One region of the Paenibacillus sp. VCA1 genome, then DNA from elsewhere that is predicted to be linked to it. Evidence: riboswitches for the same ligand, from Rfam matches in the RefSeq annotation. Region 1 holds a riboswitch; the other holds the start of a gene.
What was found. Region 1 has a riboswitch for cyclic di-AMP ahead of RJP21_RS22135 (alpha/beta fold hydrolase). Riboswitches for the same ligand answer to the same signal wherever they lie in the genome.
Positions count from the first base shown of each region.

Region 1 (4,421 bases):
GCGACCGTAGCGATCACGGGCAGCGAGATCGGCCAGATCACGCGGAAGAAAATACGAATATCATTCGCTCCGTCCACGGTAGCCGCTTCATTCAGCTCATAGGGCAAGGAACGGAAATAAGATACGAGAATGAAGGCATAAAAAGGGTTCAGCAAGTACGGAAGGACAAGCGCCCACAACGAATCTTTCAGGCTTAACCAATTGGCGATGAGTATGTAGAAACCAACGATTCCTGCGCCAAACAACATCGTGAAAAAGGTTAAAAAGGAAAGGATATGCCGATATTTCACCTTCGGGTGGCTGAGAACATACGCATAGGACGCCGTAATAATAACGCCAAGCACCGTTCCCGTCAACGTAACGAACAAGGTAACGCCATAACTTCGGAATACCTGATCTCCCGACAAGAGCATCTTGTAGGCATTCAAGCTAAAAGAAGTCGGAAACAGCTGATATCCGGAGGTTTGAATGAACGTTTCATTGGCAAAGGAGTTCACCAATACGATCCAAAACGGGATGAAACAAATCAGGGCAAACCCGCTTAACAGCACATACACAAAACCTAGAAACAATCGTTCTCGCATTTCTATCACACCTTAAAACAATCTAGAGTCCGGGTCGATCTTACGCGCCAGCCAATTGAAGAACGTAACGGCGATGAGCCCCATAAACGACTGGTAAAGAACAATGGCGGAGGACATGCTGAAGTTGCCCATCTGCCGCAGTGCGCGGTATGCATACGTATCGATCACATCCGTAGTGGGGAACAAGACGCCAACATCGCCGATCAGGGCATAGATCATGCCGAAGTCTCCATAAAATATCCGTCCGATCCCGAGAAGCAGCATGATGATGATAATGGGACGCAATAGTGGAAGCGTAATGTAAAGGATTTGCTGAAAGCGGCTTGCCCCTTCCAGTTTGGCGCTTTCATAATACTCGGAAGAAATGCCCGTGATCGAAGCAAGGAAGATGATCGAATTGTAGCCGGCTATTTTCCACACGTAAACGAACGTCAAAATATAGGGCCATACGCCTGGCGTCAGATACCAATCCACCCCTTTCAATCCGAGAGCGTTCAATGCCTGATTCACCATCCCTTCGGATGAGCTGAACATCGTCTGCACCATCATGCTAACGACCAGCCAAGAGATGAAGTATGGCAAAAATACGAATGACTGTGCCGTTTTTTTGAACCATTTGACCGTGACTTCATTAAGCAGCACCGCGAGCACGACGGCCGTCCCCAAACCGAACACCAGAAACAGCCCGTTCAAAAATACGGTGTTCCATGTGACGCGCAGCCAGTCATTGGTCGAAAAGAAAAACTCGAAGTTTCTCCATCCCACCCATCGACTTCCAAATAGACCGTCTGAAAGCCGGTAATTCTGAAAGGCAAGCAAATGTCCCAGCATCGGCGTATACGCAAAGACAAGCAGGAACAGCATGCCGGGAAGCGCAAGCAGATACAGATAACGGTTTTTGACGACTTCATGGATAAATCCGCGATGTCCTCTTGAATTGTTTTTCAATCATTCACCTCCCTGCGATCCATTGGATGAACATGCCTGTTGACATCATTTATCGTAGCAGCGGTTCAAAGGCTTTGAATAGTTCTCATTGGTACGAAGGAGTTCTTAAATGGCTGATGGGGAGGTATTCATTTTCCACGCCAGGTTCTATATCCAATATCGGAAGGGCGCTTTGGTTATTACAAAGATGAACGAATTATAAATCAAGCAAACGGAAGCTATCGGTTGTAAATGAATGATTACGCAGGAATAGCGGTCGGAAACCAGCGAAACCTATAAAAAAGGCCATGAATTCTATTGTAACCAACCTTTACAGTTCGCCGGCTCAGGCGTATATTCAATTCATTATGTAATATCTTTGGTTCATGGATGAATCACGCTGAATTTTCAATCACGAAAAGCGGGGGAACCATATCGGCATCGGCATGCAATCCTTTATGAAGGGATGAAGCCGGATGCTTGGGGTGAATCGGATGGAAAGACTTCCAAATCCGTAGGGCAACTCTCACGGCCCGAATCCGACAGCTAACCTCGTAAGCGTCGCTATGAGAGAGGAGTGAAACTGTGAGTTGACAACAAACACAGGGTACCTGCTCTGTGTTTTTCTGTGCGTAAAATCGAATGAACGTCTATTGATTCGCTGAATTTCCGTTCCGGCGGAAAACGGGGGAACCGGCCGTGATGATCAGCCATTCGTCACATGGGGTGAATCTCGAAATCGCATTCGAGTAGGGCTACTCTTGGGTCCGAATCCGACAGCTAACCTCGTAAGCGTTAGAAGAGAGGCTGCTTTTATACATGCGCAGCAAGGTTTATTTGCCTTGCTTGAAGAAGCATGGAAAGAGGGTTCCTCTTTTCCATGCTTTTTTGTTTTGCCGATTTTTAACGAGATTTCGTTTGGAATAGAGAAGGATATCGTCAGACAACGGATCGCGGAGAGGAGAAGAAAGTTGCCTAACATACAAGTGAACGGAACATCGCTTTATTACGAGACGCATGGCAGCGGCGTGCCGATCGTTTTTATCCACGGACATCTTTCATCCCATCATATGTTCGAACCGCAGGTGGAATATTTCAGCAAAAGAGCGAAAGTGATCGTGCTTGATTTGAGGGGCTACGGCAATTCGGGCAAATTAAATGTTGAAGTCGAGGACATCGTCGCCACCCAATGCAGGGATTTGAAGGAGCTGCTGGATAAGCTGAATCTTCCGAAAGTGACGCTTGTCGGGTGCTCGAGCGGGAGCCTGCTTGTGCAAAAGTTTGCGGAAGCCTACCCGGACAGCGTCAACGCGCTGGTGCTTGTCGACAGTTATTTTTACGGCCCTTGCGGACCCTTCGGCACAAAAAACGGCATCTGGAAGCTGCTGGAGGCCTGCAGTTGGATTTCCTACTATCTACCAGCCGAATTTTTTCTCCGGTCGCTGCGCGTAACGTATCACCGGTGGATTCCGGCCTACAGCATATTGAGGAACGAGCTGTTTCATAAACGGCCGACCGAGTCGGTTAAACAGCGGATGGCTTTGCTTCGGACCGATTTCAACTCCGGGTTGTCCCGGCTGCGGATGCCGGTTTTATGCGTGGCCGGCAGGCAAAGCGAATGGTTCGTCAACCAGATGAACAAAGCGGTGGAATGGTTCGCGTGCGCCCAGAAAGCGGTCATTGAAGACGCGATTTATCCGAGCCATTTGTGCCAGCCGCTGGAGTTTAACCGCATTTTGCTTAATTTTTTGATCGATCAGCAGCTTTTCCGGTTGGAACAGCAGCATTCGGGCTGAAATCCGCCTTGGGCGGCAACAATGAAAAGGTACGCATGATCGGCGGTAAGCATCGGGTAAGGGTGATGATATGAATAAAGAATATATGCAGCTGAAATCGCTGCTGAAGCTGCTGGACCGGGAGGAGCGGTGGTTTACGTTCGCCGAGGTGGAAAGCGTGCTGGGCGTATCCGGCAAATCCGTCCGGAAAATCGTCGAGGAAGCCGTTTCCCTGCTGCCTCCGTCCATGCGGATCGAGGTGTCCAGAGGAAAAGGCATCATGTTCCGCCGGGACCGGCACGGCACGAGCATCCAGGAAGTTTTGGAACCGCTGCTTCGGGAAACGCCTTATTTTCGCTTGATGCAGCTGTTGTTCGAGCATGACGGCAAAACCTCCGCGGAGGAGGTCGCGGAAGCGCTTTTTATGAGCTTTTCTTCGTTCAAAAAGTGGATCGTCCATCTGAACCGGGAGGAGCTGCGCCCGTTCCAGCTTCGGATGACGTATTCCGCGCCGGCGCTGAAAGGGAACGAAATCCACGTGCGCTATTTTTTATGGAAACTGTTTATCGAGGCTTATCCTTACACCGGATGGCCTTTTTCAAATGCCGATTTCGAACGGCTCGACGGCTGGGTGTCGGAATTCGAGCGGGAAAACGGCATGATTTATTTTTTGAATTCCAGGCGCAGCCTGTCGTTTCTGATCGCAATCGTGCTCGAAAGGGTCAAGCAGGGGCATCGGGTCGAGCTTCGAATCGGCGGTTATGCGTGGGAGCGGCATCCGTTTTTTGATCCGGTCTTGAAGCTGTCGGAAAAACTTGAGGAGACGTATGGCATCGCCATGCCCCGCGAAGAGGTTTATTTTTTGCAATCCATGTTCAGTTTAAGCCAATATCATGACAAAGACGGCTCTGCTCATCTGAACGAAGAATCTGGTGGAACCGGAAGCGGAGACGATGAAGAGAGCCGCATGTCCGGCCTGCTTATTCCGATTTTGGCTGAAACTTTCCCGGCGCTGAACATCGGACCCCGTTTTTTGGCCGAAATCCGGGAATTCATGGAGAAGCTGCGCATCGACAACGCCATTCCCGAGCTGATGGCCGTCTCGCACAGCCACCTGACCGCGTATATCCGGGAG
Region 1 is NZ_JAVLSX010000010.1:103,023-107,443, reverse strand. It holds gene RJP21_RS22145 (carbohydrate ABC transporter permease) at 1-584, opposite strand, end outside; gene RJP21_RS22140 (ABC transporter permease subunit) at 597-1,448, opposite strand; cyclic di-AMP (ydaO/yuaA leader) riboswitch at 1,900-2,087, shown strand; cyclic di-AMP (ydaO/yuaA leader) riboswitch at 2,161-2,322, shown strand; gene RJP21_RS22135 (alpha/beta fold hydrolase) at 2,483-3,307, shown strand; gene RJP21_RS22130 (AcpB/EbpR/MafR family transcriptional regulator) at 3,378-4,421, shown strand, end outside.

Region 2 (4,421 bases), on a different contig from region 1:
CGATCAGATCCGCCGTGATTTTAAGCGGGTAGGACTCAACCCTGAATATGATCTCGAGGTTGATTTTCCGACCGATCTTCCGTACGATGTATTTCGGCCCGGCGACGAATCGAGCCAGAAGCAGATTCTGCTGCTTGATAGAGAGGACCGCCTGCGGGAAATATCGGAGGTGTCGGATATTGTCCGCTCCATCAGCGGGATTCACCGCGGGAAATACCATCTGTATTATCCCGGGTCGAAAATGAAAGACGTCATTTCTTCCCTTTCCGACCCGGTTTCCCAAATTTTCAAGCGATAACGACAGCGATTGCTTTGAAGGATGACCCATATTAATCTATGCTTTCTGACACGAAGGGAGTTCCAGATATGAATTTATTCGACACGCATACGCATTTGGATGCGCCGCAGTTCGACGAAGACCGGGAGGAGACTATAGTTCGCGCTTATGAGGCGGGCGTTACCCGGATGATTAACGTCGGGTTTAACCGTGAAACGATCCCCTCCACGATGAAGCTTGCGGAAACGCATGATTTTATATATGCCGCCGTCGGTTGGCATCCCCAGGATGCCATCACGATGAAAGAAGGCGACCTCGAGTGGATTGCATCTTTATGCAGTCACGAGAAAGTGGTGGCCATCGGCGAAATCGGGCTTGATTATTACTGGGACACTTCGCCGAAGGACGTTCAGCATCGCGTGCTGCGCCAGCAAATCGGTTTGGCCCGGGAATTGAACATGCCGATCGTGATCCATAACCGGGACGCGCACGAGGATATCGTAAAAATTTTGCGCGAAGAGAAGGCAAGCGAAGTCGGGGGCGTCATGCACTCCTATTCCGGCAGCTGGGAGACGGCCAAACTATGCCTGAACATGGGATTCCATCTGTCCTTCGGGGGACCCATCACGTTCAAAAATGCCAGACAGCCCAAGGAAGTGCTTGCGCAGGTTCCGATGGACCGGCTGCTGATCGAAACCGACTCTCCTTACCTGACGCCACACCCTTACCGAGGAAAACGAAACGAATCTGCCCACGTTCGTCTGGTGGCCGAGGCTGCTGCCCAAATTAAGGGGGTCGAAGTGGAGGAAATTGCCCGAATTACGACCAAAAATGGGCTGGAACGATTTGGGATTAAATGAAAACGGGAGAAAAACAGCTGAAAAAACGAGCATAAGCGAAGCATTAAAGTTTTTTAACCAAAAAAACGAAGAATATTACAATTTTTTAACCATATATTCAAATAAACGTTGTTGATTCCCGCTTTACAACATGCATCAAAACAGGATATCATCTTGTCAGTGAACTTGAGCTGCTGTAAGCCATTTCCTTTTTCGGTTATGCGGCGGCTTCCGTGAATCAATCACGCTGAATCTTTCGTTTTGCGAAAGAGCGGGGGAACCGATACATGGAGAGCGTTGCGGTCGCAGCCGCATCGATCTCAGGATGTATTTGATTTCTTTACAGGGTCTCAGGGGTGAATTCGGCGCAGTCCGCCATGAGCGGGCAAGCGTTGATCGGGCGGCTCTCTTTCGCCCAAACCCGACAGCTAACTCCGTAAGCGTCATAAAGAGAGGGTTTCGTGCATTTACTTTTCCGTCATTCAGACATCCAGGGAAGCCACGAAAGAGTCCTCATAAGCTCTTGGCAGGCTTCCTTTGTTTTTGAATAATGGAGAAGGCGTCGTCATACTGTTGTATAACAGGAGGCGACAAATCATGAAAAATCGATCGGTTCATGGTGCAAGAGCGCATGCTCCTTGTGCGGTCTTGTAAAAAATCAAGTATAGCCCGCGTCAAATCATTCATGCGTAACTCTAATGGCGAGGCTATGAAGGAGGATCGAGAAAATGGGCGTTTTAGGGCAAGAAGAGACCCATGATTCAAAAATCTCCAGCATGTCTTACGCATTGCGATGGAAGCATGAGAATTTGCGCCAAATCTCTACTGCAGCTATCGTTACAATCGCACTTACCATCATGATTTTGCTGCTGGTCAACTCATCCACGCGCAAACAGGTATACCTGGTGGTAGACGGTCAAGTCAAGAAGATTGAGACTAACAAGTCCGTTTTACAAGAAATGCTGGATGAGCAGGCAATCAGCCTTAAACCGGAGGATCAGGTTTCCATACCGCTGAGCAGTTCGCTTCAGGATGGAGACAAAGTGGTGATCGACCGCGCCGCTCCCGTGCAGGTGACGGTGGATGGGGCAACGAAAAAGTTGTACACCACAAAAGACACGGTTGGCGACGTGCTGAAGGAGTTCGGCGTATCGCTCAAAGAGGACGATAAAGTCACTCCGGCTCTGACCGAGCAGGTGACGGAACAGACCGATATTCGTATCGTGCGCGTCAACAAGCAAGTCGTGGATCGCCATGAAAACTTGCCTTTCCGCGTCATCAAAACGGCCGATCCCAGCCTGACCGTAGGCGATAACCGCGTCATTCAGCAGGGAAAGCCGGGCGTGATGGTGCAGCATATCGAAAAGGTCTACCATGACGGCCAAATGGTGTCCATGCGCATGATCGGCAAAGAAGTGCAGACGAAAACGTTGGATAAAGTCATCGCCGTAGGAACGAAGAAAAAACCGGCTCCGCCAGCCGTTCAGACAGCGGCCGCCAAGTCTTCATCTACCGTCAAGTCTTCATCTACCGTCAAAGCTTCGTCAGCCGCCAAAACGAAAAAAACAGTCAGCAGCAATAACCGCATAAGCAAAGCCGGTGTTGATTTCTCATATAAAAAATTAATTCATGTTTCCATGACGGCATATTCCGCAGGCGAGCCGGGAATCGGCACGCGTACCGCGACGGGAACGCGCGTGGCGGAAGGGCGCACCATTGCCGTGGATCCTAGCGTGATTCCGCTCGGATGGTGGGTATACATCGAGGGGATCGGCTTCCGCCGTGCCGAAGACACGGGCGGGGCCATCAAAGGCAACAAGATCGACATTTATTACGACTCCGTGAAGCGGGCCAACAATTTCGGCCGGAAATCCGGGCTCAAAGTGTACGTGATCGGTCCGGTGAAGCCGCAAGTGAATTAATTTCGTTTTACAATGTCATTCTAATGTTATAGTATTATGATCATGAAAATGTCATGCTAAAGAAGAGGAGCATTCCTCTTCTTTTTGTTGTTTGGATGTCCGAAAAACGCCTGACGCATGAACGGACGAGCTTTTGGGAAAGGAAGAAGCAGGCCATGATCAAAGAAGTCATAGTCGTGGAAGGCCGGGACGATACCGTAGCCGTAAAGCGGGCGGTGGAGGCTGACACCATCGAAACCGGAGGGTCGGCGATCAACAGCCGCATACTGAAGCGGATCGCTTTGGCTCAGGAACGCAGGGGAGTCATCGTCTTGACCGACCCGGACCACGCCGGGGAACGGATTCGGAAAATTATCGCCAATAAGGTGCCCGGCTGCAAGCATGCCTTCATTCCGGAGGAGGACGCTACGCGGAAAGGGGACATCGGCGTGGAGAACGCTTCGCCCGAAGCGATCCGCAAGGCGCTGTCGCGCGTGCATACGTCTTACGAAGGGGCCGAAAGCCTGATCGGCATGGAGGACCTTATGGAGGCAGGCTTGTTGGTGCACCCGGATGCGGCCCACAGACGCATGGTAATGGGGAACCTGCTTGGCATCGGATATTGCAACGGCAAACAGTTCCATAAGCGGCTGGCCGTATTTCAAATCACGCGCGAGGAATTTGCCGATGCGTTAGCCCAATTGGAACAGGAAGGGGAAAGTTGACATGCATCGAATGGACGACATTGCTTCGCCAAGGCGAACGAAAGAAATTATTCAGCGTCACGGGTTTTCGTTCAAAAAAAGCCTGGGGCAAAATTTTCTGATTGATCAAAACATTTTGGGCAAAATCGTGGAGGCGGCGGGGCTTGATTCCACGAAAGGGGCTTTGGAAATCGGCCCGGGCATCGGGGCCCTAACCGAGAAGCTGGCCCAAGAGGCCGGGGCGGTTACCGCGGTCGAAATCGACCAAAGGCTCATTCCGATTCTTCAGGAGGTATTGGAGCCGTATCCGCATGTGCGCATTCATCATGGCGACGTCCTGAAGACGGATCTTGATGCGCTTTTTGCGGAGGATTTTGCGAATGTGTCCAAGGTGAGCGTCGTTGCAAACTTGCCTTATTACGTCACGACGCCGATTTTAATGAAGCTGCTGGAAGAGAAGCTGCCGCTGGAAAATATCGTGGTCATGATCCAGAAGGAGGTCGCCGAACGGATGGCGGCTTCGCCGGGCACGAAGGACTACGGAAGCCTCAGCATCGCCGTACAGTATTACAGCGAGCCGGAATTGGTATGCATCGTGCCGAAGACGGTGTTTATCCCGCAGCCGAACGTGGAGTCTGCCGTCATCCGTCTCAAAGTGCGTGAGCAGCCCCCGGTTGAGGTGGACGACGAGAAGTTCTTT
Region 2 is NZ_JAVLSX010000021.1:11,644-16,064, forward strand. It holds gene RJP21_RS28885 (HD domain-containing protein) at 1-298, shown strand, start outside; gene RJP21_RS28890 (TatD family hydrolase) at 367-1,137, shown strand; cyclic di-AMP (ydaO/yuaA leader) riboswitch at 1,352-1,574, shown strand; gene RJP21_RS28895 (resuscitation-promoting factor) at 1,845-3,038, shown strand; gene rnmV (ribonuclease M5) at 3,194-3,742, shown strand; gene rsmA (16S rRNA (adenine(1518)-N(6)/adenine(1519)-N(6))-dimethyltransferase RsmA) at 3,744-4,421, shown strand, end outside.
Region 2: linked by a shared signal. The riboswitch ahead of RJP21_RS28895 (resuscitation-promoting factor) and the one ahead of RJP21_RS22135 (alpha/beta fold hydrolase) in region 1 are both predicted to bind cyclic di-AMP.